Regions from separate parts of the Thalassotalea sediminis genome, predicted to be linked through region 2. Evidence: riboswitches for the same ligand, from Rfam matches in the RefSeq annotation. Region 2 holds a riboswitch; the other holds the start of a gene.
The links. A riboswitch is a leader RNA that binds a small molecule or an ion and turns the genes downstream of it on or off. The one in region 2 is predicted to bind cobalamin.
Positions count from the first base shown of each region.

Region 1: it holds a riboswitch for cobalamin, as region 2 does, so the genes downstream of both, QUE09_RS05210 (hypothetical protein) here and QUE09_RS14445 (ABC transporter ATP-binding protein) in region 2, are expected to answer to the same signal.

Region 1 is NZ_AP027361.1:1,153,185-1,165,285, forward strand. It holds gene hscB (co-chaperone HscB) at 1-179, shown strand, start outside; gene hscA (Fe-S protein assembly chaperone HscA) at 218-2,080, shown strand; gene fdx (ISC system 2Fe-2S type ferredoxin) at 2,099-2,437, shown strand; cobalamin riboswitch at 2,697-2,900, shown strand; gene QUE09_RS05210 (hypothetical protein) at 3,082-3,687, shown strand; gene QUE09_RS05215 (cobyrinic acid a,c-diamide synthase CobB) at 3,690-5,105, shown strand; gene QUE09_RS05220 (histidine phosphatase family protein) at 5,149-5,730, shown strand; gene QUE09_RS05225 (CobD/CbiB family cobalamin biosynthesis protein) at 5,736-6,737, shown strand; gene cobD (threonine-phosphate decarboxylase CobD) at 6,757-7,776, shown strand; gene bla (class A beta-lactamase) at 7,873-8,763, opposite strand; gene QUE09_RS05240 (zinc-binding dehydrogenase) at 8,977-9,996, opposite strand; gene QUE09_RS05245 (TolC family protein) at 10,012-11,421, opposite strand; gene QUE09_RS05250 (efflux RND transporter permease subunit) at 11,423-12,101, opposite strand, start outside.
Region 2 is NZ_AP027361.1:3,159,861-3,171,961, reverse strand. It holds gene QUE09_RS14485 (sugar phosphate isomerase/epimerase family protein) at 1-736, shown strand, start outside; gene QUE09_RS14480 (MFS transporter) at 746-1,951, shown strand; gene QUE09_RS14475 (gluconate 2-dehydrogenase subunit 3 family protein) at 1,975-2,586, shown strand; gene QUE09_RS14470 (GMC oxidoreductase) at 2,626-4,359, shown strand; gene QUE09_RS14465 (sugar phosphate isomerase/epimerase family protein) at 4,378-5,232, shown strand; gene QUE09_RS14460 (3-keto-disaccharide hydrolase) at 5,255-5,983, shown strand; gene QUE09_RS14455 (GMC family oxidoreductase) at 5,986-7,668, shown strand; gene QUE09_RS14450 (gluconate 2-dehydrogenase subunit 3 family protein) at 7,670-8,380, shown strand; cobalamin riboswitch at 8,574-8,781, shown strand; gene QUE09_RS14445 (ABC transporter ATP-binding protein) at 8,869-9,639, shown strand; gene QUE09_RS14440 (FecCD family ABC transporter permease) at 9,639-10,628, shown strand; gene cobT (nicotinate-nucleotide--dimethylbenzimidazole phosphoribosyltransferase) at 10,631-11,695, shown strand; gene QUE09_RS14430 (adenosylcobinamide-GDP ribazoletransferase) at 11,695-12,101, shown strand, end outside.

The DNA.
Region 1 (12,101 bases), 1.9 Mb from region 2:
AAGCATCTAAAGTACTGGAAGTAGAATTTGAACAGCACTTAAAAGCAATGCAAGCCGCAATTTTAGAAAATACACAAGAGTCAAATGAGCAAGCGAGTGAGTTATTGCGTAAACTGAAATTTTATCAAAAATTACATGTAGAGTTGGATCGTTTAGAAGATCTTTTGTTTGACGATTAACCTACCGAACTAAACCGACAGAGTTAAAGAGACCAACAATGGCGTTATTACAGATTGCAGAACCTGGTCAAAGTACTGTGCCTCATGAACATAAATTAGCTGTAGGTATCGATTTAGGTACTACAAATTCGCTAATCGCGACGGTAAAAAGCGGTTTAGCCGAAACGATAACAAACGAAAATCAACAAGATATATTACCCTCGATTGTTAGTTATCAAGAGAACGAAACATTAGTAGGGCATGATGCCAAAGCGTTCTCGGTATCGGATCCTGAAAATACTATAGTATCAGCGAAACGATTAATTGGTCGTTCTTTACAAGATATTCAAGCGAAGTATCCATCATTACCTTATGCATTTTGCGGTGATGATTCTCATCCTAGTATTCAAACGCGAAGTGGTACAATAAATCCTGTTCAAGTGTCAGCAGAATTACTTAAACACTTAGGTCAAAGAGCTGAAAAAGCACTAGGTGGCGAGTTAACGGGCGTTGTTATAACTGTACCTGCTTACTTTGACGATGCACAACGCCAAAGTACTAAAGATGCGGCGAAATTGGCGGGTTTAAATGTATTAAGATTACTAAACGAACCAACAGCAGCTGCAGTGGCATATGGTTTAGATAGTGGCAAAGAAGGCGTTATTGCTGTATACGATTTAGGTGGTGGTACCTTCGATATTTCTATCTTACGCTTAAATAAAGGTGTTTTTGAAGTATTGGCAACAGGTGGTGACTCTGCGCTAGGAGGGGATGACTTTGATCTTGTACTTGTAGATCATATGGTTGAACGTGCTGGTTTATCTCGTCCACTATCAACATCGATGGAACGTCAGCTACTGGAGCAAGCCACGAAGGCGAAAGAAGCATTATCGTCACAAGATACCTATGACTTTACCTTAACACTTGAAAATAATGAATTATGGCAGGGTGAAATCACTAAAGTAGCTTTTGAACAGTTGATTCAGTCGTTAGTAACGAAAACAATGCGTGCATGTCGCAGAGCATTGAAAGATGCCGGCATTAGTGCTCAAGATGTTAAAGAAGTGGTCATGGTTGGTGGTTCGACCCGTGTTCCATTGGTACGCGCTGAAGCAGAAAGTTTTTTCAAACAAACACCACTAACATCTATTGACCCAGACAAAGTTGTCGCTATAGGCGCCGCAATTCAAGCGGATATATTAGCAGGTAATAAACCTGACAGTGATATGTTATTACTTGACGTTATTCCATTATCATTAGGCCTTGAAACTATGGGGGGGCTTGTTGAAAAAGTGATCACACGTAACACAACGATTCCTGTCGCCAAGGCACAAGAGTTTACAACGTTTAAAGATGGTCAAACAGCGATGGCCATTCACGTATTGCAGGGTGAACGAGAACTTGTTGATGATTGTCGATCACTTGCACGATTTGAATTACATGACATTCCACCTATGGCTGCCGGAGCAGCTCATATTCGTGTTACATTTAAAGTAGACGCAGATGGTTTACTTGCCGTGAATGCAATGGAAAAATCAACAGGCGTTGAAGCAAACATTGAAGTTAAGCCTTCATTTGGTCTAGCGGACGATGAAATTGCGGAAATGCTGAAGGCATCAGTAGCAAATGCAGAAGTAGATATGCAAGCTCGTATGCTTAAAGAGCAACAAGTGGAAGCCGCTCGTGTTATAGAATCAGTCAACGCAGCATTAGCTGCAGATAGTGCATTACTCTCTGAACAAGAAGTTTCTACGATAGAAAATGCACTTGCAGATCTTGCTAAGGCTAGCCAAGGGCAGGATACTGACGCAATAGAAAAATTGATTGAGAAAGTAAATATAAAAACAGCGACATTCGCAGAACGCAGAATGGATGCTTCGATTAATAAAGCATTGTCAGGCCATACGGTTGACGACTTATAGTAGAGTAAAGAGACAATCATGCCAAAAATTATCGTATTACCGAATGAAGAATTATGCCCTGATGGTGCCGTATTAGAAGCGGAAAAGGGTGAAAGTGTACTAAATGTTGCGTTGAAAAATGACATAGATATTGAACATGCTTGTGAAAAAGTATGTGCATGCACAACATGTCACGTCATTATCCGTGAAGGCTTTGACTCGTTAGAAGAAAGTGACGAACTTGAAGACGACATGTTAGATAAAGCGTGGGGTCTAGAACCTGAATCTCGCCTTGGCTGTCAGGCTATTGTTGCAGATGAAGATTTAGTTGTTGAGATCCCAAGATACACCGTCAATATGGTATCTGAGAATCACTAAGGCTTCTAAGTATTTAGCTTTGACAATAAAAAAAGGGTAATAACAGTGATGTTATTACCCTTTTTTTATTGTCAATGTTAACCCCCATAGTGAGGTGGTGCTCGTTCAGTAGGGGGCTTTGCCCGTAAAACGTATTTTTAACGGTATCAATTAAGTTGTTTCCCTGTTTTATCGACAAGACGTTTTAGTTCATTAACTGTTGAACTAACGGCAGCTATCACGTAGTATCAGCGCTGATTTAGGTGTCTTAGATAATCATAAGTTCATATATAGTGAACGGTGTTTATTGACGATGAAACGTGAAACTGGTGAAAAACCAGTACTGCCCCCGCAACGGTAACTGTGAGCAGCAACAAAACCACTGTATTTAGAAACGAGTCATTACGTTTGGTTCGAAATATGGGAAGGTGTTGCAGACGCGATGATCAGGAGTCCGGAGACCGGCCTAAACGATTACTCGACAACTGCGGTGGGCGGTATTCAGAGCTGTAAATGGTTGTAATTAATCCAAGGTGCATACGAATGTTACCTATGGATGCATTGATACGATTACTGTCTGTAATGTTAAAATGACCTGACTCTTCGACCGTTCTCAACTTTGATTTCAAACACCGTGAAATTTAATTTTCAATAACGGGAATGTTATGAAATCAGTCAAGATTACACATGCATATGGTATTTTAAGTGCCATATTTATTATCCTTACGTTACTTTTACTCGCTACGCGTGGGCAACATTTTTCAAGTTTGCATAATCTGCCAAGTGCCTCGATAGCGGTGTTTTTTTTAGCGGGAATGTATTTACGCAGCATAAAGGCCTTTTGGTTTTATTATCTGTTAACGGTTGCCATAGATCTTGGTGCTTCGTATATGCGTGGACAATTTGGTGACTGTATCACTACATCTTACCCTGCTTTAGTGCTAAGTTATGGCGTAATGTTTAGCATAGGGAGATATGTAAAACCTATGTGGTATGAAACATCACACCTAAAGAACTTTGCTAAAGTTGCATTAGGTTTATTTGTTGCTAGCTCGATTGCATTCTTCATTTCAAATGGTAGCTATTACGTATTTTCAGGCAATTTTTCAAACTTATCGTGGGCAGAATATACCTCGCGTGTAGATAAATATTACTTACGATCAATATCAAACCCTATTTTTTACGTATTTGTTGCCTTTGTTTTGGACTTTACCATGAACCATTTTTTTACCAATAAACTCATTGCAAAATTAAGGAATGGTAAGGTTTAAAAATGAAGCGGACAACAGATAAAAGTGAACATGTTTTCCAATCAAAGCCTTGTCGTACAAACAGCGATAGCGCAACATGTCCTGCATTAGTGATAGCTGCGCCGCATTCAGGATCAGGTAAAACAACGGTTACGGCAGCATTAGCACGTTATCACCGTAATCAAGGGCGTAAAGTAACAGTATTTAAAGTTGGTCCAGACTTTATCGACCCGATGATATTACGACAGGCAAGTGGTGAGTTGGTTTATCAATTGGATTTATGGCTAGTGGGTGAACAAGGCTGTCAAGAGTTGCTTTATCGAGCCGCTTTACAGTCAGACCTCATTTTAATTGAAGGTGTCATGGGGCTATTTGACGGCACACCAAGTAGTGCTGATTTAGCTACATATTTTGCTATTCCTGTGCTCGGGGTGATTGATGCTAAAGCAATGGCTCAAACGTTTGGGGCGGTTACTCATGGCTTAGCTAATTTTCGACCTGACTTACCATTTTCGGGCGTGTTAGCAAATCGAGTTAACAGCGAGCGGCATGAAGAGCTATTGGCAATGAGCTTACCAGATAATTATTGTTTTTATGGTCGTATACCTACCGATGCCAACATCTCGCTACCTGAACGTCATTTAGGGTTAGTACAAGCTCAAGAACTCGATAATATTGACAAACAACTCGATATTGCAGCGAGTCATATTGAACATACAGCATTAACGGAGTTACCGAAAGCAGTTACATTTTATGATGTAGAAAATAACAGTCAGTATGCGCTAATTGAAGGTACATTGATTGGCACAACGATCATTATTATAAAAGATAGTGCTTTTAGTTTTATCTATGCTGCAAATATTGCTTTCTTACAGCAAACAGGTGCAAATATTGTGTATTGTTCCGCACTTAACGATAGGCAGTTACCTAACGGTGATATTTTGTACATCCCGGGAGGTTACCCTGAACTGTACGCTGAGCAATTGAGTAATAATACCACCTTTTTACATGATATTACTGCGTTCGTAGAAAGCGGTAAGGCTATTATCGCAGAGTGTGGTGGTATGTTATATCTATTAGACCAGTTAACTGATCTTGATGGCCAATGTTATCCAATGGCCGGCCTTGTGCCTGGTAAGGCGGTGATGCAGGAAAAACTCGCCGCTATAGGATCACAATCGGTTGAACTACCTATGTGCACTGAGTCGTCAAAATCAACACAGGTAATACGTGGACATAGCTTTCATTATTCTCGTGCTAATATTGAGATTGCGCCCTTTTCTCAAAGCAAACATCACCCCAGTGAAAGGGCAGGGGAATATGTTTATCGATACAAAAATATTCTCGCATCGTACATGCACTGGTATTTTCCAAGTAACCCTCAATTAACGCTACAGTTATTTAAAAACGGCGTTGACACAAATAACACGTACAGTTGAGCATATTCAGCGTTATGTTTATACCTACGAAAGGAAACGTTAATTGCAAACAGTCTTATTTTTAGCTCGTCACGGCGAAACATATTGGAATAAAGAGAGGCGATTTCAGGGGCACTTAGATAGCGGGTTAACGGAACTTGGTAAGTCTCAATCGCAGCAAATTTTAGCACATGTGATCGATCAAAAGATTGATGTTATTGTGTCTTCACCGTTAGAAAGAGCAAAAGCTACGGCACGTATCTGCCAAACAATGTTAAAAGTTGACGATGTCGTTGAACCGCGTTTGATGGAACGAAACCTTGGTGACTGGCAAGGAAAAAAACTACAAGAAATTGCATGTTACCCTGAATATCACGAAGCCTTAAAGCAAGTAACCGATTTTACTCCTCGTAATGGAGAAAGTGCTAATGCTTGCAGCGCAAGAATATATCACGCGTTAAAAGATATTAGTCAACGATATTTAGGTCGTAAGATTTTGGTTATTTTTCATGGTGAGGCATTAAGGTGCCTATTGGCAATGTTAGGTGAAAAGTCAGAGGTGAATGCTTACGAACTTTATCAAAACGGCTGTGTTATAACATTGAACTATCAACCTACTGCGCCGTTTTTTCAACAAGTAAATTAACTGGCATGTTTGATTTATTTGAGTTTAATCTTTCAATGCTTTCAGCGTTTGCTGTAACCTTAACCTTAGTACTTGCTTTATTTTTAGATGCGCAATTAGGCGAAGCCAAAAAATATCATTATCTTGTATTTTTTGGTCGTTTAAGTGCAGCGTTAGAAGAAAAACTTAACCCTAATTTTAGCACTTACCCGTCTAATGATCGGATATTGAAGCGCAGTAAATTTAGTCAGTTTATTGGTTTAATCGCTTGGTTGTTATTAGTGTTGCCAGTACCCATGATTTATTATTTTTATTTTAGTAATTTTAGTGTCGTTATTCAGATAATTGTTGATGCAATTATGCTTTATTTAGCATTAGGGCTCAGAAGTTTGAAAGAACACGGTATGCAAGTTTATCAGCCCCTGTTACAGAATAACTTGGAAGCTGCGCGGCATTATACGGGGTACTTAGTAAGTCGAGAAACAAGTACACTTACACCAAAAGCACTATCAAGGGCAACGGTAGAGTCAATATTAGAAAATGGTCATGACAGTGTTATTGCATCACTAACGTATTACCTTATTGGTGGCATCCCTTTGGTGATTGTTCATCGATTAGCAAATACCTTAGATGCGATGTGGGGATATAAGAGCGCTCGATATGTGTCTTTTGGTTATGCGAGTGCACGATTAGACGATCTGCTCGGTTTTTTTTCCGGAAAAGTTTGTACTGTATTATATGCGATACAAGGACAAGTGCTACTGGCACTTAAAAATGCTTTTCAACAAGGTGGACAGTATAAAAGTCACAATGGCGGCTGGGTGATGGCAGCAGGCGCAACCGTAATGCATCGTACGATAGGTGGTTGCGCGCAATATCATGGTCAAACGTTACAGGGAACCTTAATGGGATGCGGTCAAGCGGTTGATATAGAAGATATTCCTAAAAGTATAAAGCTTGTTCAACGAGCGAGTTCTCTCTTTGTTTTTTTCGTTGTGAGTTATCAATTATGGGTTTACATTTTTTAGCCGTTTATCTGGAGAAAATATGGCTTTAACGCATGGTGGGCAACTACGAAAAGTTTCTGAACAGTACCATATTCCTGTCGATGAGTGGCTAGATCTTTCTACTGGTATTGCACCTTTCAGCTACCCTGTTCCAGCTATTCCCCAGATAATTTGGCAACAATTACCACAGTATTCACCTGAACTATTAACGGCAGCTAAACAATACTATCATTGCGATAACGTACTCGTTAGTAATGGTAGTCAAGCGATTATCAGTATACTTCCAACGCTATGGCAAAAGCAGAATCGAAAATCAACACAGGTTTACTTACCTTTTAAGGGTTATAAAGAGCATGCTCAAGCATGGGGGAACGCGGGTTTTGAAGTGCATTGGTATTATGATGAGTTACCCGCACTAGAGCAATTAACATCGAATTGTGTGTTGGTGGTGATCAATCCAAACAACCCCACTGGAAAATTATTCAGCCGTGGTACGTTAACAATTTATCAGCGAGCAGTTACTGAGCGACAAGGTTTGTTCATTATTGATGAAGCATTTATGGATGTGATAACGCCAAACCAGTCAATGTCTGGATACATTAATGGTAACAATACATTGGTACTTAAATCATTTGGAAAATTTTTTGGTTTAGCTGGACTGCGTATCGGCTTTATCATTGCTAATCAACAATGGTTAACGTTGCTAGCGGAACATCTTGGCCCTTGGCAAGTAAATGGCCCTGCGCAGTTTATAGCTGTAAAAGCAATGCAAGATGCGAAGTGGCAAGCACAACAAAAAGAAAAGCTTTCGCAACAACGTTTAGCATTAAAAAAGCTACTACTTAACTATTTTGGTGATGATATTAATGGCACTGATTTATTTTTAACGGTGAATCTAAACAATCAAAGTCAAGCGATGTATATGTATGATAGTTTATGTCAACAAGGGGTTTATGTAAGGTTGACGGATGATCAACATTCGTTGCGTTTTGGTATACCTAAACCAGAAGATATGGAACGATTGTCGAACTCACTTGGCCAGATTAGATTATTTCCTTAACAGAACAATCGAGAACCATTTTAAATTTCGATGCTCATATTTATGCCATTATTAACGTTATTGAATTCTCGTTTCGTTAAACAGTTCCGCACTGGATTAACTTTTATGATGATAAGTACTGAAGATTGTTTTGCCGATCGTTGCAATGGCTTTATTTTGCTCTTTCAATGTCGCCTCGGTTTGGGTTAAATAGATTGTTATAATCAAAGGGGTTCTGGTTTCTGACCAAACAACTGCAGCAATAGCCCTAGACCCATATGCTCCTGAACCAGAACGGTCAGCAATAGACCAGTGCTGTGGAAGTACTGAGCGCAATAACGCCCCCGTCACTTTGTTATTAATCATCCATTGTTTTAACAGTGCTTTTGATGATGGTGTAAGTACATCACCGAACAATATTTTATGTAATAACATCGCCATCGCTTTCGGCGTTGTAGTGTCTCTTAACTCTCCTTTATCTACGTTGTTTAACTCAGGCTCAATGCGATCGAGCCTAGAAACATCATCACCGATTGAACGTAAAAACGCTGTTAATGCCGCAGGCCCGTTAATACCATCCAGTATTATATTCGCTGCGGTATTATCACTCATGGTCATGGTTGCTGAACAGGCTTGTTTAAGAGACATCTTTTCACCAATCATGTGTTTGGTAATGGGTGACCAGTAGATGAGTGAATCTTTAGTAATGACTGTTTTGGTATCGAGCGATTGAACGCCGTTATTCACATCTGCTAGTAATTTGGCACATGCGAGTACTTTAAAGGTACTCATAAAAGGAAAGCGAGTATCACCATTGTAGTGCCAGAGTTTATCTTTATCGATATCATAAACCGCGACACCGATATTGGCTTTTAATCGCTGTTCTTGCGTTTTTATACTGTCTATTATTTCGTTTGCATGCACTGAAAAAGTACTCGCAAAAATAATGCTTGTTGCCAATAAAATAATGGTGAAGAAAGAAGTAAATACATTGGTTAAAACGTTCATATCGCGAGTGGTTCCTTGCTTTGGTAAGGCATAAATATGTGTTGAAGTCAGCGTGTTCAGTATATCGGTAAGTCGTCGTGATGCAATGTTCAAATTATGACGAATTGTGGCAAAAATATGGCGTTACTTAATAAATACTTTAAATGATACTAAATTGTTGAATTTAATGAATATTAATAAAGTTCTTTGTCGCTAATAAGTGCATAATAGTTACTAGATTTTAACGATAAACTTCCCCGTAAAGCCGCCTGACAATTGCTTATTAAGTGCATCAGAAATAGCCTTTTCATCGAAGTCAACACTATAGATTTCTGGCAGATGTATTGAACCATCGGCGACACCATCAAGTAATAATTTACTCATAAAGCTCATGTGTTGTTGCGCACATAAGCTATTAGCAAGCCAAGCACCACCTAATGAAACGATACTGATATTAGGAGCCTTTTTGAACAGCAATTCTGGTGAAATTTCGGGTAATGGTTTCAAGCATGCGATTCTACCGCAGAAGCGCAATAACTCTAAATCTCGAAGCGTTGTTTCTCCGCCAATAGAATCCAAAATGGCATCAAACCCTTGTGGGCCAAGCTCCCGACAAATTTTATCGCAAAGTTTTTTGTCTTGATAATCAAAGACAGCGTCGGCGCCTAAACACTTCAAGCGTTTATGATTATGTTTGGCAGCGGTCGTGAATACGTCAGCACCGCGTTGTTTTGCAAATTGAATCGCGAAATGTCCAACAGCGCCGGCACCTGCTTCTATTAACAGGGTGTCGCCATCGATAATTTGTAATTTGTCCAAGGCAATTAATGCTGTCATACCTGCACAAGGTAAGGTTGCCGCTTGGCACGGTTCAACATTATCAGGGACTACAGATACCGCATAATTGGGTACCTTGGTGTACTCACTTAGCACGCCTTGATCTGCTAAACTAGCATGCCACATAACTCTGTCGCCGACCGTTGGAATCAGTCCTTTAGGGGCATTAACAACTGTCCCTACGGCATCTAAACCCAAAATATGAGGGTATTGCCATTGGCAAAACCCCTCTATAGCGTACTGGCCATCTAAAGGATTAAGCCCAACGTATTCAACTTTAATCAAAAGCTCGTTTTCTACACAGGTAGGCACGGGCCATTCAACAGTCGTTAATGAAATTTCCTTATTTGGCGCTTCTAAGACGATTGCCTTCATTGCTTTAGGAATATCAAATTTTTTAGTTGTTACATCAGGCATAAATTACTCATGTTTTTAAAGACTGGCTAGTGCATAACTCCAACGACCATTGAAGGTATGATAAGCATTTACTTTCGTGAGTAAAGTTGAAATTGCAGAATCTAGAGCGTTTTCTTCTGCTGTCAAAACTTCTTGCCTTGCGTCAAGCAGTGATAAATAAGGAACTTGTCCTTCTTGATACATAGCTTGCGCTTGTAAATAAGCTTTATTAGCGAAATGGTAACGATTATCGGCAAATCGTCTTTTACTGTACTCTTTTAAGAGTTGTTGCAGTGTTAACTCACTCTCATTAATGGCAAGTAATACGGTTTTTTGGTATTCATTGTAGGCTGCTTCACTTAAATAGTGCTGAGCTTCTTGCTTAGCTAACAGTGCAGGGTAGCTTAGTAACGACCATTCAATTTCAGGCAATACTTGCCATTGTTGGTGCGTGTTAGTTAGCCGCGTGCTAATCGGACTTAAAACACCCGCAAATGCCGTTAAACTAATATCTGGGAAAAGTGCCTTGGTTGCTGCAACGCTCAGTGAGTTTTCTCGACTAAATTGATAAAGTGCTTTGCTAATATCAGGGCGTAAAGCAATAGCATTACTGGGCTGAGCTAATTCCACATTTAAATCAAACGTAATAAGCTTTCTTTCATCGATTAGCGAAAGATCACTTAAAGTTTTGCCGGTAAGAAACGCTAACGCTGATCGTTCTTGCTGCAAAAGGTATGCTATTTCTGGTACTAAGGTTTGTTGTTGATTTAGTTGAGCTTTGGTTCGGTTTAAGTCGAGTTCGCTTGCCACACCTTCATCAACACTTGCTTGCAAAACGTTAATACTCTGCTGCAAAGCACCTATTTGTTGCGAAATGATGTAGTGTTTTTGAAGGTAACCTTGATAGCGTATATATCCAGAGATTACAGAAGACACAACTTCTATCTGAAGTAAGCGTTGTTGCTCTGTTTGGCTCATCGCTGATGCGTTTGCGGCGTCAACCAGTGCAGATATCCGTCCGAATAGATCTAAATGCCAATTTATACCCAAGCTTGCGGCACTATTGCGCGAAAGTGTTCCATCGTTACTTGTGCGTTCGCTTTTTACGGTTAAACCACCCTGTGGCAAATATTGCGTTTTTTCTGCGCCTAGACGGGCTAGCGTACTTTTCAGCGTTAATTGGCTCGTTTTTAAATCGTAGTTATTGGTTAGCGCGTCAGAAATCAGTTGATTTAATTGCGGTGAATTAAATTGATGCCACCAATTTATTTCACTTGCGCCCTTTAACTGCGATGCAATATCGCTATCTGTGATAAAGTGCGCTACTTTCTGCTGGTGCGCTTGGTGTGAGAGGTTATCATTATAACTTGCACAGCCTGTAACTGTGCACAGTATTAATAAAGATATTGTGTTTTTAGTCATTGACAGTAAATTGGTTTTCAACATGTTATTTATGCCCCATTGCTTTGTCGTGATGGCGATCGTGTTTTTCTTTGTTGGTCACCAACATATAAAAGATTGGTGTAAACAATAGACCAAATATAGTGACGCCAATCATGCCTGAAAATACTGCGTTCCCCATTGCGTGACGCATTTCAGCTCCTGCACCTGATGCTAGAACAAGAGGAACGACACCTGCAGTAAAGGCAATAGAAGTCATTAATATAGGTCTTAATCGGAGTCGACATGCCGCAATAATTGCTTCAAATTGTATCATACCGCTTTCATGTTGATCTTTGGCAAACTCAACCATCAAAATGGCATTTTTTGACGCTAAGGCTACTAAAACAATCAGTGCTATTTGCGTAAAAATATTGTTATCAGAGCCAACAAACCAAACACCAAGTAAGGCGGAAAATATAGTCATCGGTACAATTAAGATGATCGCTAGTGGCAGGCGTAAACTCTCATACTGCGCTGCGAGCACTAAGAATACTAATAGCACTACTAAAGGAAAAACATATACCATGGTGTTGCCAGCGATAATTTGCTGGTAGGTTACATCTGTCCACTCGTAATCAATACCCGTTGGTAAATGCTGCGCAAGAATTAACTCTATAGCTTGTTGTGCTTGATCAGAACTATAGCCTGGTGCTGGACTACCGTTAAGTTCGGCACTCGGGTAA
Region 2 (12,101 bases):
TGATGATCCGAAAGCGCGCACTGAATGGGCCATTAAGCAGGTGACGATGGCCGCTAAGGTTAGCCAGAGACTTGGATTAACTGAACACGCTACTTTTTCAGGGGCACTGTTATGGCAAACGGTTTACCCTTGGCCACAAAGGCCTGCGGGGTTAGTTGATGATGGTTTTAAAGAGCTTGCTAAGCGATGGTTACCCATATTAGATGCCTTCGATGAAGCTGGTGTTGATGTGTGTTATGAGTTACATCCAGGCGAAGACTTGCACGACGGGGTAACATTTGAGCGCTTTCTTGCTGAAGTAAACAATCATCCGCGCGCAAATATTCTTTACGATCCAAGTCATTTTGTTTTACAGCAATTGGATTACTTAGCATTTATTGACATTTATCATGATCGTATCAAAGCATTCCATGTCAAAGATGCTGAGTTTAGACCCAATGGCCGTAGTGGTGTATATGGCGGATATCAAGATTGGCAGGAACGCCCAGGCCGTTTTCGTTCGTTAGGTGATGGACAAATAGATTTCGCTCAAATTTTTAGTAAATTGACTCAATACGGTTATCAGGGTTGGGCTGTTCTTGAATGGGAATGTTGCTTAAAACATCCAGAAGACGGTGCTCGTGAAGGTGCGCCATTTATCGAAAAACACCTCATTCGAACACCTGAACACGCATTTGATGATTTCGCTTCTAGTGGTCAGGATGAAACTTTAAATAAAAAAATATTAGGCTTGTAAGGAAAAAGCATGAAAACAATAAATAAAAATACGCTTTTTATCGCCTGTTGCTTAGCATTAACAGTAACAGCGATGACTTTTGCGATTAGAGCGGGGATTTTAACGCAGTTGAGTCAAGATTTTATTTTGACAGATACTGAGCTCGGTTGGATAAACGCCATGGCATTTTTAGGCTTCCCTGTTGCAACGATGTTCGGCGGCTTACTTTACAATTTACTAGGTGCCAAGAAATTGGTGATGATCGCCTTTGTCGGCCATATTGTCGGCCTGTTATTGACTATCTCTGCTGACGGGTTCTGGACATTACTAATTTCGACCTTTTGTATTGGCTTTGCTAATGGCGCAGTAGAAGCGGGCTGTAATCCATTAATTGCGGATATGTACCATAAAAATCAAACGACAATGCTTAATCGTTTCCATGTTTGGTTCCCCGGTGGAATTGTTATTGGTGCGTTAATTTCTAAGTTGTTCACTGATGTTGGTATTGGGTGGCAAATGCAAATTGCCGTCATGCTTATTCCAACCTTAATTTATGGCTTTCTTATGTTTAGACATCAATTTCCAGAAAGCGACAATATTGAAACATCCACAGCAACGAACATTAAAGGGTTATTCTCTCCGTTGTTTCTTTTTATGGCCTTCTGTATGACGCTTACTGCGACAAGTGAGTTGGGTACACAGCAATGGATAGAAAGAATATTAGGCGCGTCTGGTGCTTCTCCAATGCTTATTATGGCGATGATCACAGGGGTGATGGCGGTAGGTCGTTATTTTGCTGGTCCTTTGGTACATCGTTTAAATCCATCTGGGGTGTTATTGGCATCTGCTATTATTACAACAATTGGGATATATGCGATGAGCTTTGCAACAGGTGGCGCGGTATATGTGTGTGCCTTGATATTTGCAATAGGTGTTACTTACTTTTGGCCAACAATGATTGGCTTTGTTGCCGAAAATATACCGCAATCAGGCGCGTTAGGCATGTCTATAATGGGCGGAGCAGGTATGTTTGCCGTAAGTATGTGGAACCCCATTATTGGTCAATGGATTGATGAAGCGAGACAAACTGCGCTTGCAACTAACCCTGATCCTCAGTTAGCTGAGTTAGTTGCTGGTCAAGCCGCACTTTCTAATCTTTCAATTTTTCCAATTATTCTTATCGCTGCATTTGCTGGTTTAACGCTTTATATGCGTAAGAGAAAAACTATCGCTTAATAAGCGATTAACTGGGGGGATATATGAGCAAAAATGTATTAGCTAAAACAGCGAATAAACGACAGTTTTTAAAAGGGTTAACAGCGCTAATGGGGGCAAGTGCCGTTACGCAACTTACCGCAGGTAACGCGTTAGCCGCTGCGTTTGAATATCAACAAAAAGATAAGGCCGCTGAACGACGCCTGTTTAGTCAGGAGCAGTTCGCTACGCTTTACGCTATCTGTGAAACTATTATACCTGAAACAGATACCCCGAGTGCTGCGCAACTTGATGTGCATGGTTTTGTTGATCACCAATTAGTTGTTTGTCATAGCAAAGCGGAACAAACAGCTTCGTTAGCTATTGTTACTAAGATTAATGATATTGCTCAGTTACAGTATAAAAAGCTGTTTGTATCTCTTCCTAAAAAGCAACAAACACTGGTACTTGAAAAACTAGAAGCTGGAGAGTTTGGTTTTTCAATAACAGATCAACAGCAATTTAAAACGTTAAAGTCACTGATCGTTTTTGGTTATCTAACGACTGAGATTGGCGCTACTCAAGTGCTGGCTTACCAAGCCATCCCCGGTGGTTTTAAAGGTTCTGTACCTTATGAATCCATAGGAAAGGCTTATGGTTCATTAGCTTACTATTAAGCCATTGTCGCTTTAGCGGTTTTAAAGAAGAGGTAAACTATGCAGCAAGATTTATACATTCAACAAAGCGAACAAGAATATGATGCCCTTGTAGTCGGTTCAGGTATTAGCGGCGGCTGGGCGGCTAAAGAGTTTTGTGAACGAGGCTTAAAAACACTCATGATTGAGCGCGGTCGTATTGTTGAACATCAAAAAGATTATCCAACCGAAGGAAAGGGCGTTTGGGAGTATCCAAATCGCATGAAGGTGGATAATTTGTTGGTTGAACAACAATATAAAATTCAACAGCAATGCTATGCATTTCACGATGGTACCAAGCATTTTTTTGGCAACGATAGAGATTTACCTTATCAGACAGAAAAAGGAACTAACTTTTCTTGGATCCGTGCAAATCAACTCGGTGGAAAATCATTACTATGGCATCGCCAGTCATATCGATTTAGTGATCATGATTTTAATGCTAACAAGCTAGATGGCCACGGTAATGATTGGCCGATAAGGTATGATGATCTCGCTTCGTGGTATTCACATGTTGAGAAACATGCAGGTATTTCGGGAAATTATGATGGCTTGCCGCAATTGCCTGACAGTGAATTTCTACCGCCTTTTGAATTTAGTTCGCCAGAACTTTTGTTGCAAAAAAAGTTTGCGAAGTTATTTCCAGATCGCCCGATGATTATGGGGCGAACAGCGCATTTAAGCAAATCAACTGAGCTACATTTATCACAAGGGCGTGTACAATGTCAGGCGAGAAATGAATGTCAAAAAGGTTGTTCATTTGGTGCTTATTTTTCGACACAAAGTTCAACGTTACCTGCGGCAGCAAAAACAGGGAATCTGCATATTGCGCCAAATAGTGTCGTTCATAGCCTTATCTATGATGAGAAAACGAATCGTGTAAAAGGCGTCAGAGTAATTGACAATGACGATTTATCTACACGTGAATATTACGCAAAAGTTGTCTTCTTATGTGCGTCTACACTGGGGTCAACGCAAATCATGCTTAACTCAACCTCAAAGAAATTTCCTAATGGTATTGCCAATAGCTCAGGTGTACTTGGTCATTATTTAATGGACCATAATTACAATGCTGGTGCTGTAGGGCGTGTTGAAGGTTTTGAAGATGAAACTGTGTCGGGTAGAAGGCCAACGGGCATTTATATTCCAAACTTCCAATTTGAGCCTAAGCGTTACCGAGAAGGGTATGTTAGAGGGTATGCGCTCGCTGGTGGTGCAGGTAGAGGAGGCTGGAAAGGTAAAGCAAATACCAAAGGTATCGGTGTCAGTTTTAAAGAAAACCTGACTCAAGCTGGAGACTGGTATTTTAACTTGATGGCACAAGGTGAAATGTTGCCACGTTTTGAAAATCACGTGGCATTGCACAAAACCAAAAAAGATAAATGGGGAATTCCTCAATTACATATTGATTGTACATGGTCAGAAAATGAAATATTGATGATGGCTGATGCTGAAAATACCGCTAAAGATATGCTTGAAAAAGCAGGTCTTAAAGACATTCGAAGCTACAACTCTATTGATGGTGCACCACCAGGACTTGCAATTCATGAAGTTGGTACTGCGCGCATGGGACGTGATCCAAAAACATCAGTATTGAATGGTTTTAATCAAACGCATGATATTGCTAACTTGTTTGTTACAGATGGTGCGAGTTTTTGTTCTTCTGCTGTCGTAAATCCTTCATTAACTTTTATGGCGTTAACCGTAAGGGCGGTTGATTTCGCAGTAAAAGAAATGAACGCTAAACGAATTTAAATGATAAGGAATAATAAAATGAAAAATAAGCTTTTAACGTTGCTTTGTGCATGTTTGCCGTTTGTTTCTAATGCTGCATACGCGAATGAAAAACAAAGCGTGCTACCTAAATTAAGTGTACAGCTTTGGTCGGTAAAGGATGATGTTAACGCCTCATTCAAACAAACATTGTCTTCGCTCGCAGAAATGGGATTTCAAGGCGTTGAATTTGCAGGTGCTTTTGGCCCGTTTAAGGATGATCCAAAAGCATTAAAAAACTTTTTATCGTCAAAGGCACTTGAAGCAAGCGGTGCTCATTTAGGTTTCGACCAACTTAATGAAGAAAATTTTGCCAAAACGGTTGAGTTTTACAAGGCTATTGGCGCAACAATGTTAATCGTGCCTTGGGACGAGCGAGCTTGGCATCCAGACGGTGTTAAAGAAGTTGTTAGTTTACTAAATGACCTAGCTATAAAATTAAAACCACACGGAATGCGTATTGGCTTTCATAATCATGATCAAGAGTTTAATAACTTTGAAGGTACAACATATTGGGATTATATCGCCACTAATACCTCATCAGATGTTGTATTACAGCAAGATGTTGGTTGGACAACATACGCTGGTAAAGATCCTGTCGAGTACGTAAAACGTTATCCAGGTAGAACGTTAACGACGCATTATAAAGTGCGCTTACCAGAAGGTACCACGGGTAAATTGCCTATTATTGGTAAAGATACCATTGATTGGTTGGCGCTCACTAAAGCAAATATTGCTGTTGGGGGAACGTTATGGATTGTTGTAGAACAAGAAGAATATCCTAATGGCCTTACACCAATGGAAGCGGTGTTAGCCTCAAAGCATGGTCTAGATAAAATATTAGAAAAACTATAAATGATTATATAAGAGCAAAAAAATGATAATAAAAAAGACCTTACAAAAAGCAACGAGTGTTATAAAACCCTTATTACTATCAAGTGCTTGCCTTATCGTATCAACGGTGGCTAGTGCTCAGGGTAGTAATATGTTAACTGAGCAAGAAAAAGAACAAGGCTGGCAACTGTTATTTGATGGTAAAACGGCAACGCAATGGCGTAATTACCAACAGTCTGCTTTAAGTGAAAAGTGGCAAGTAATTGATGGTGCGCTAACGTTAACGGGTAAAGGTGGTGGCGACATCATTACCAAGTCTAGTTACGAAAATTTTGAATTGAAACTCGATTGGTTAATTTCAGAAGCTGGTAACAGTGGCATTTTTATTCGTGTCGATGAACAAGAAAAATACGTATATTCACGCGCACCCGAAATTCAAATTCTAGATAATGAACGTCATAGTGACAATAAAAACCCAACGCACCTTTCAGGCTCGCTTTACGATATGATTTCATCGCCTGCAAATTCGCATAAAGTGGCAGGTAAATGGAATAAAATTCGTATTCGTTTGGAAAACGGACATCTTCAAGTTTGGCAAAACAACGTAAAAACTGCAGATATTACTATTGGCAGTAAACGTTGGCAGTCGTTAGTTGCCAAAAGTAAATTTGCAACATGGCAAGGGTTTGGTCAACAAACAAAAGGCTTCATAGGTTTGCAGGACCACGGTGATGTTGTTGCTTTTAAAAATATAAAAATTAAAGAGCTGTAGCGATGAACGAAAATAAATATCCGGTAATAGTTGTTGGTTCTGGTGCTGGCGGCGCGATGGCTGCTTATGTATTAACCAAGGCTGGCCATAAAGTATTGATGTTAGAAGCAGGTCGAGACTACGATCCCAAGACTGAAACACCCATGTTTAAAACTAATGGTGAAGCACCGCTTATGGGGTCTGGTAATGTCGACAAAGATTTTGGTTTTTATGACGCGACTGTTGATGGTGGCTGGAGTGTGCCTGGTGAACCCTATACAACAGGCGAAGATTCAGAGTTTTTGTGGTGGCGTGCACGTATGCTTGGTGGACGAACCAATCACTGGGGGCGATATTCGTTGCGTTTTAGTGAGCATGACTTTAAGGGGAAATCGCGCGATGGTTTAGGTGCAGATTGGCCGTTTGAATATCATGAACTTGCTCCTTGGTATGATAAAACGGAATCGCTCGTTGGTGTATGTGGAACCAATACAGGCCTTGATGATATGCCAGATTCATCAGAAGGGGTATTACAGCCACCACCGAAACCACGTGTTCCTGAATTGTTAGTGGCGGCTGCAGCGAAAAAACTAGGCATTCCAACAGCACCAATGCATAGAGCTGTATTAACGCGGGCTAAAGATGATCGCCAAGCATGTTTTTATGCAACCCCTTGTGGACATGGCTGCTCTATTGGTGCGGCCTTTCAAACGACAACTTCACTAATTCCCATGGCAAAAGCCACTGGAAACCTTAAAGTCGTAACCGATGCCATGGTTAAAAATGTAACGGTAGATGATCAAGGTAAAGTGACAGGTGTTACTTATATTGATAAAAACTCTCACGAAGAAGTAAGCTTGCAAGCTAAGGTTGTTATTTTAGCAGCGAGTGCCTGTGAATCAGCGCGTATAATGATGAACTCTAAAAGTAAACATCATCCGAAGGGGCTTGCAAACTCAAGTGGTCAGCTCGGACGTAATATAATGGATTCAACGGGCACTGGGCTTGGTGCATTTATTCCATCGTTAGCAGGGCGACCTAAGTATAACGAAGATGGGCATACAGCAAATCATCTGTTTATTCCATGGTGGGGACATAAAGCACATGCTAATAACGAACTAGATTTTCCACGAGGCTATCATTTTGAGATCAGTAGTGGTTTTAAACAGCCAGGCTCAGGCGTAAGTTCTGGACTGCAAGGTTATGGTTCTTCATTAAAACAGCAAGTTAAAGATAAATATGGTGCTTTTGTTTATTTAAGTCTGCGTGGTGAAATGCTACCTAATGAGCATTGTTATATGGAAATTGATGAAGACGTTAAAGACAAATGGGGGATCCCCGTTGCGAAGTTTCATTGGAAATGGTCTAAACATGAATTAAACCAAGTAGAACATGGCTTAAAAACGGCAAAAGAAATATTAGAAACGATGGGGGCGACTATAAACCACCCTCTCCCGTCTGCTGAAAAAGCGATTCTAAAAGGTGGGCAAATTATTCATGAAGTTGGTTCTACTCGCATGGGGGCATCACCAAAAGATTCGGTAACAAATCAGTGGGGACAAACTTGGGATTGTGACAATCTATTTGTTATGGACGCTGGTGTATTTGCTTCAAATCCACATAAAAATTGTACGTTAACAATTATGACATTAGCGATGAGAAATGCCTCATGGTTATCTGAACAAATGAAAAAGGGAGCGCTATAATATGACGGAGAAATATGAAGTTAAGTTATCGCGCCGCGAATCGTTAAAATGGCTAGGCGCGCTTTCAGCGAGCAGTCTGATACCTGCCGGCGTTGCGTTTGCTGTTGAGACAGAACTCACCAAGGGTATTGGACATTGGCCAACGTTAAAATTGTCACCAATTACTGCCAAAGGATACGGCAAAGATCCAAACTTAATTATTCCACCTAAATCACCTTGGCCAAAAACACTGACTCAGTCACAGTTAAATTTAGTGGCGACATTGTCCGATATTCTCGTTCCACGCGAAGGAGAAGTACCATCTGGAAGTGAAGTGGGCGTGCCTGATGTTGTAGATGAATGGGTAAGTGCTCCATACAGCAGACAACAGCGAGATAGAACAACTATCCTATCTACATTGCTGTGGATTGGTGATGAAGCCAAGTTGAGGTTTGGTAAAACCTTTAATGAGTTATCTTCTGCAGAGCAGTTAATGATTATTGATGATATCGCCTATGACAAAAATGTTAAAAACGAAGAATTTGCACAAATTATTCCTGCTTTTTCTCGTTTTAGATCATTAGTATTGGCTGCATTCTTTTCTAGTCCTGCCGGAATGAAAGATATTGGTTATATAGGCAATGTGCCTATTATGGGAGACTACCCTGGGCCAACAAAAGAAGCGATGGTTCACCTTGAACAAGTCGTTAAAAAATTAGGTTTAACGTTGTAAATGCAAGCCTTGGTTAGGTAATATTATCGCTAACCAAGGCTATTTATAGCCTTTTGATAATGCATGAAGCAACCTATGTTTGGATGTTTATTCTATTAGAAAGTCTATATCTCGTTCTCTCTCTCCTTTATTCAAATTTACTCATAGCCACCTAGAATGCTGAGTTCTGGTGTTGTCATACTGACTGTGGTAGAGTAGCCGCAATTTTTATGGTGCCTTAAATTTTTACCGACAAAATGTGTAAAAACACCAAGGCTTAAAAGGGAATGTGGTGTAATTCCACAACTGTTCCCGCAACTGTAATTAGGGCTGAGTTTTAAAACCACTGGTGTTAACACTGGGAAGGTAAATCTTGGGACATCCCTAAAAGTCAGGAGACCTGCCATGAAAAGATATTTACTAACTGTGCGGGTAACATAGTTAAGTTATTATCAAGCATCGCTATTAATAACCTGACCTCCGCACGCATACTCATAGGTAATGGTGTTTTGTTACATTTAAGTGCGGAAAATCTCGTTTGGTCTGTTGATGAAAAATTGATACTTAAAGGTATTAATTTCGCAGTGAATGCTGGCGAAACTGTTGGCATCCTCGGACCTAATGGTGCAGGTAAAACATCTTTTTTAAAATGCCTTTATCGAGAGTATTTTCCTCAATCAGGTTCTATTTCTCTTATAGACACACCGCTTGAAGACTTCAGTCGACGCGAAATTGCACAAAAGATATCGGTGGTAAGTCAACACCGAGAGTCTGTATTCAATTTGACCGTATTTGACGTGGTTAAAATGGGTCTTATTCCACACAAGAATTATTTTGATTTGAGTACTCAGGCTGATCTAACAACCTTACGTCAAGCAATAGAGCGTGTGGATTTAATTGATAAGCAACATCAGGCTTTCAATACGTTATCTGGCGGTGAGCAACAACGATGTTTAATTGCACGTGCGATTGTTCAACGGCCCGAAATTCTGATTATGGATGAGCCAACAAACCATCTCGATATTTTTTATCAGCATCAAATTTTATCTATCGTTAAAGATTTGGGGTTAACCCTAGTGATGACCATACACGATCTAAATCTGGCTGCCTTGTACTGCGAGCGTATTATGCTTATGTCTCATGGCGAAGTGATAGCATTTGATGTGCCTGAAAAGGTGTTGCAGGCTGAACTGTTAACACAGGTTTTTCAAATGGAATGTTTGGTTGATAACAACCCCATTACCGGGAAATTACGGGTAACCTTTGGTGGGCATTGCTAATGAATACGCGTATACCTTTTATGCCTGGTATCTTGGTGCTATCTATTATTGTACTGCTATCACTGTTATTTTCTATGGGGTTTGGTACAACAGAAATTGGTTTTTCTCAGGTTTGGCAATGTGTAAGTGCGCAATGCCAACAGCCAATCTATCAAACTATTTTACTTGAAATTAGACTACCTAGAGTTTTAATGGGCTTATTAGCTGGATTTGCCTTAGCAGCTGCCGGGGCATTAATGCAGAATGTTACTCGAAATCCCTTAGCTGATCCTTACCTTTTTGGTATTGTCGCAGGCGCTGGACTCGGCGCTACAATCTCAAGTTTGTTACCTGAGCACTTTCAGACATTTTCTTTACCGCTAGCGGCATTTTTAGGTGCACTTAGCGCTGTTTTTATTGTAATGACTATTTTAATGAACAATAACTGGCGTCGCGTTGAGCACTTATTATTGGCTGGCGTCGCTGTTTCTTTTTTGTTAAGTGCCATTACTAGCTTTATTTTGTACTTCGGTGAGGCATTTGCCACGAATCGCGTTATTTTTTGGATGATGGGATCATTAGCAAGGTCGAATTACGATGCGTTATTTCTAATCGCACCGGTTGTCGTTATATGTACTTTGATTGCCATTATTTTTTCAAGGCAACTCGATGCGTTATTACTTAGCGATGAAGGCGCGAGAACACTGGGCGTCAACGTTGCGTTTATTCGTATGCTATCACTGTGTATTTGTGCTGCGATGACCGCTGTTATCGTTGCATATTGTGGAGGTATTGGGTTTGTAGGGTTGATGATCCCTCATATTGTTCGGCCCTTCTTTGGATTAACAACGGCAAAGTTGATGGTTTGTGCTGGCTTAGTGGGAGGGGTCTTCTTGATTTGGGTCGATGTTGTCGCGCGCACTATCTTGTCAGGCCAAGAGTTACCGATCGGTGTTATCACTTCTGTTATTGGTAGTGTGTTTTTTCTATTTCTTATGAGAAGGATGTAAGAATGTTTGAGGTGTCTCCGGTTTCACAACAATATTCGTCAGATATACAGGCTAAAATAGACCAAAAAACAAAACCGCTTGGTGCATTAGGCGCGATTGAAAAGCTCGCGGCTAAATTAGCGAATATACAGGCCCAACGTAATGGTCAGTGGCAACAACTAGACAAATTAACGCCGAGAGTTATTGTTTTTGCAGGAGACCATGGCATTGCTGCAAAAGGCGTTAGTATTGCACCAAGCGATGTTACTTTTCAAATGGTGGTTAACTTTCTTAACGGAGGTGCTGCGATAAACTGCTTTTGTCGGTGTCATAATATTGATTTTCAAGTGGTAGATACCGGCATGTGCACACCGCTACCCGCTGAGTTACAAGCTCAACACCATAATTTTATTGAATCAAGAGTGGGTGCAGGGACGCATGACCTTAGTGAACAGTCTGCAATGACGTTAGCGCAAGTAGATGCTTGTGTTGCTGCTGGTGAAAAAATCTCATTACAAGCTATTGAGCAAGGTTGCAACCTGTTCATGTTTGGTGAAATGGGCATTGCTAATACCAGTGCTGCGTCTGCGATCACTGCTGCTGTGCTTGGTTTATCTGCACAAGAATCAGTAGGGTTAGGCACTGGCATTACGCAAGCGCAATTAAACCTGAAAAAGCAGTTGATCCAACGTGGGCTTGATCGCCTTTCATTGAACGAGAAAAAGCATCAAGCCTATACTCAGCTTGCAGAATTAGGTGGCTTCGAAATTGCCCATATTGTAGGTGCAATGCTAGCGAGTTCAAAGCAAGGAGTGCCAATTTTAGTCGATGGCTTTATTGTAAGTGCGGCTGCACTATTGGCAGAAAAACTTGCGCCTAATATTCGAGATTACCTTATTTTTGCGCACCAGTCAGATGAATTTGCACATCAAAGAATACTGGCTAATTTCAACGCGCATCCACTATTAAAGCTAGATTTACGTTTAGGTGAGGGAACTGGCGCAGCTTTAGCATATCCGTTACTACAAGCAGCAATGAGTTTTTATAATGACATGGCTAGCTTTGAAAGTGCTGGGGTGACGGTGTAATGTCTTTAGCTTTCGTGACTAGACAATGGCGCATGTTTCGAATGGCTTGCCAGTTTTTTACACGAATACCTGTTGGTAATATAAGCCACTTTCAAGCATCAGAACTGAATAAAGCGACACGCTACTTTTCGCTTGTTGGCTTGTTAGTCGGCACTATTTTATTCGCTTTTTATCTCATGTTTTCACTGTTTTTACCCGTTAATGTCGCCATAGTATTAATAATGATTGTTGGCACATTGCTTACTGGCGCCTTTCACGAAGACGGTCTTGCCGACATGGCTGATGGTATGGGAGGTGGTTTTACCGTTGAAGCTAAACTCGCCATTATGAAAGATAGCCGATTAGGTACGTATGGCGCTATCACTTTGTTTTTAGCACTGATGCTGAAATTCACTTTATTAACGCA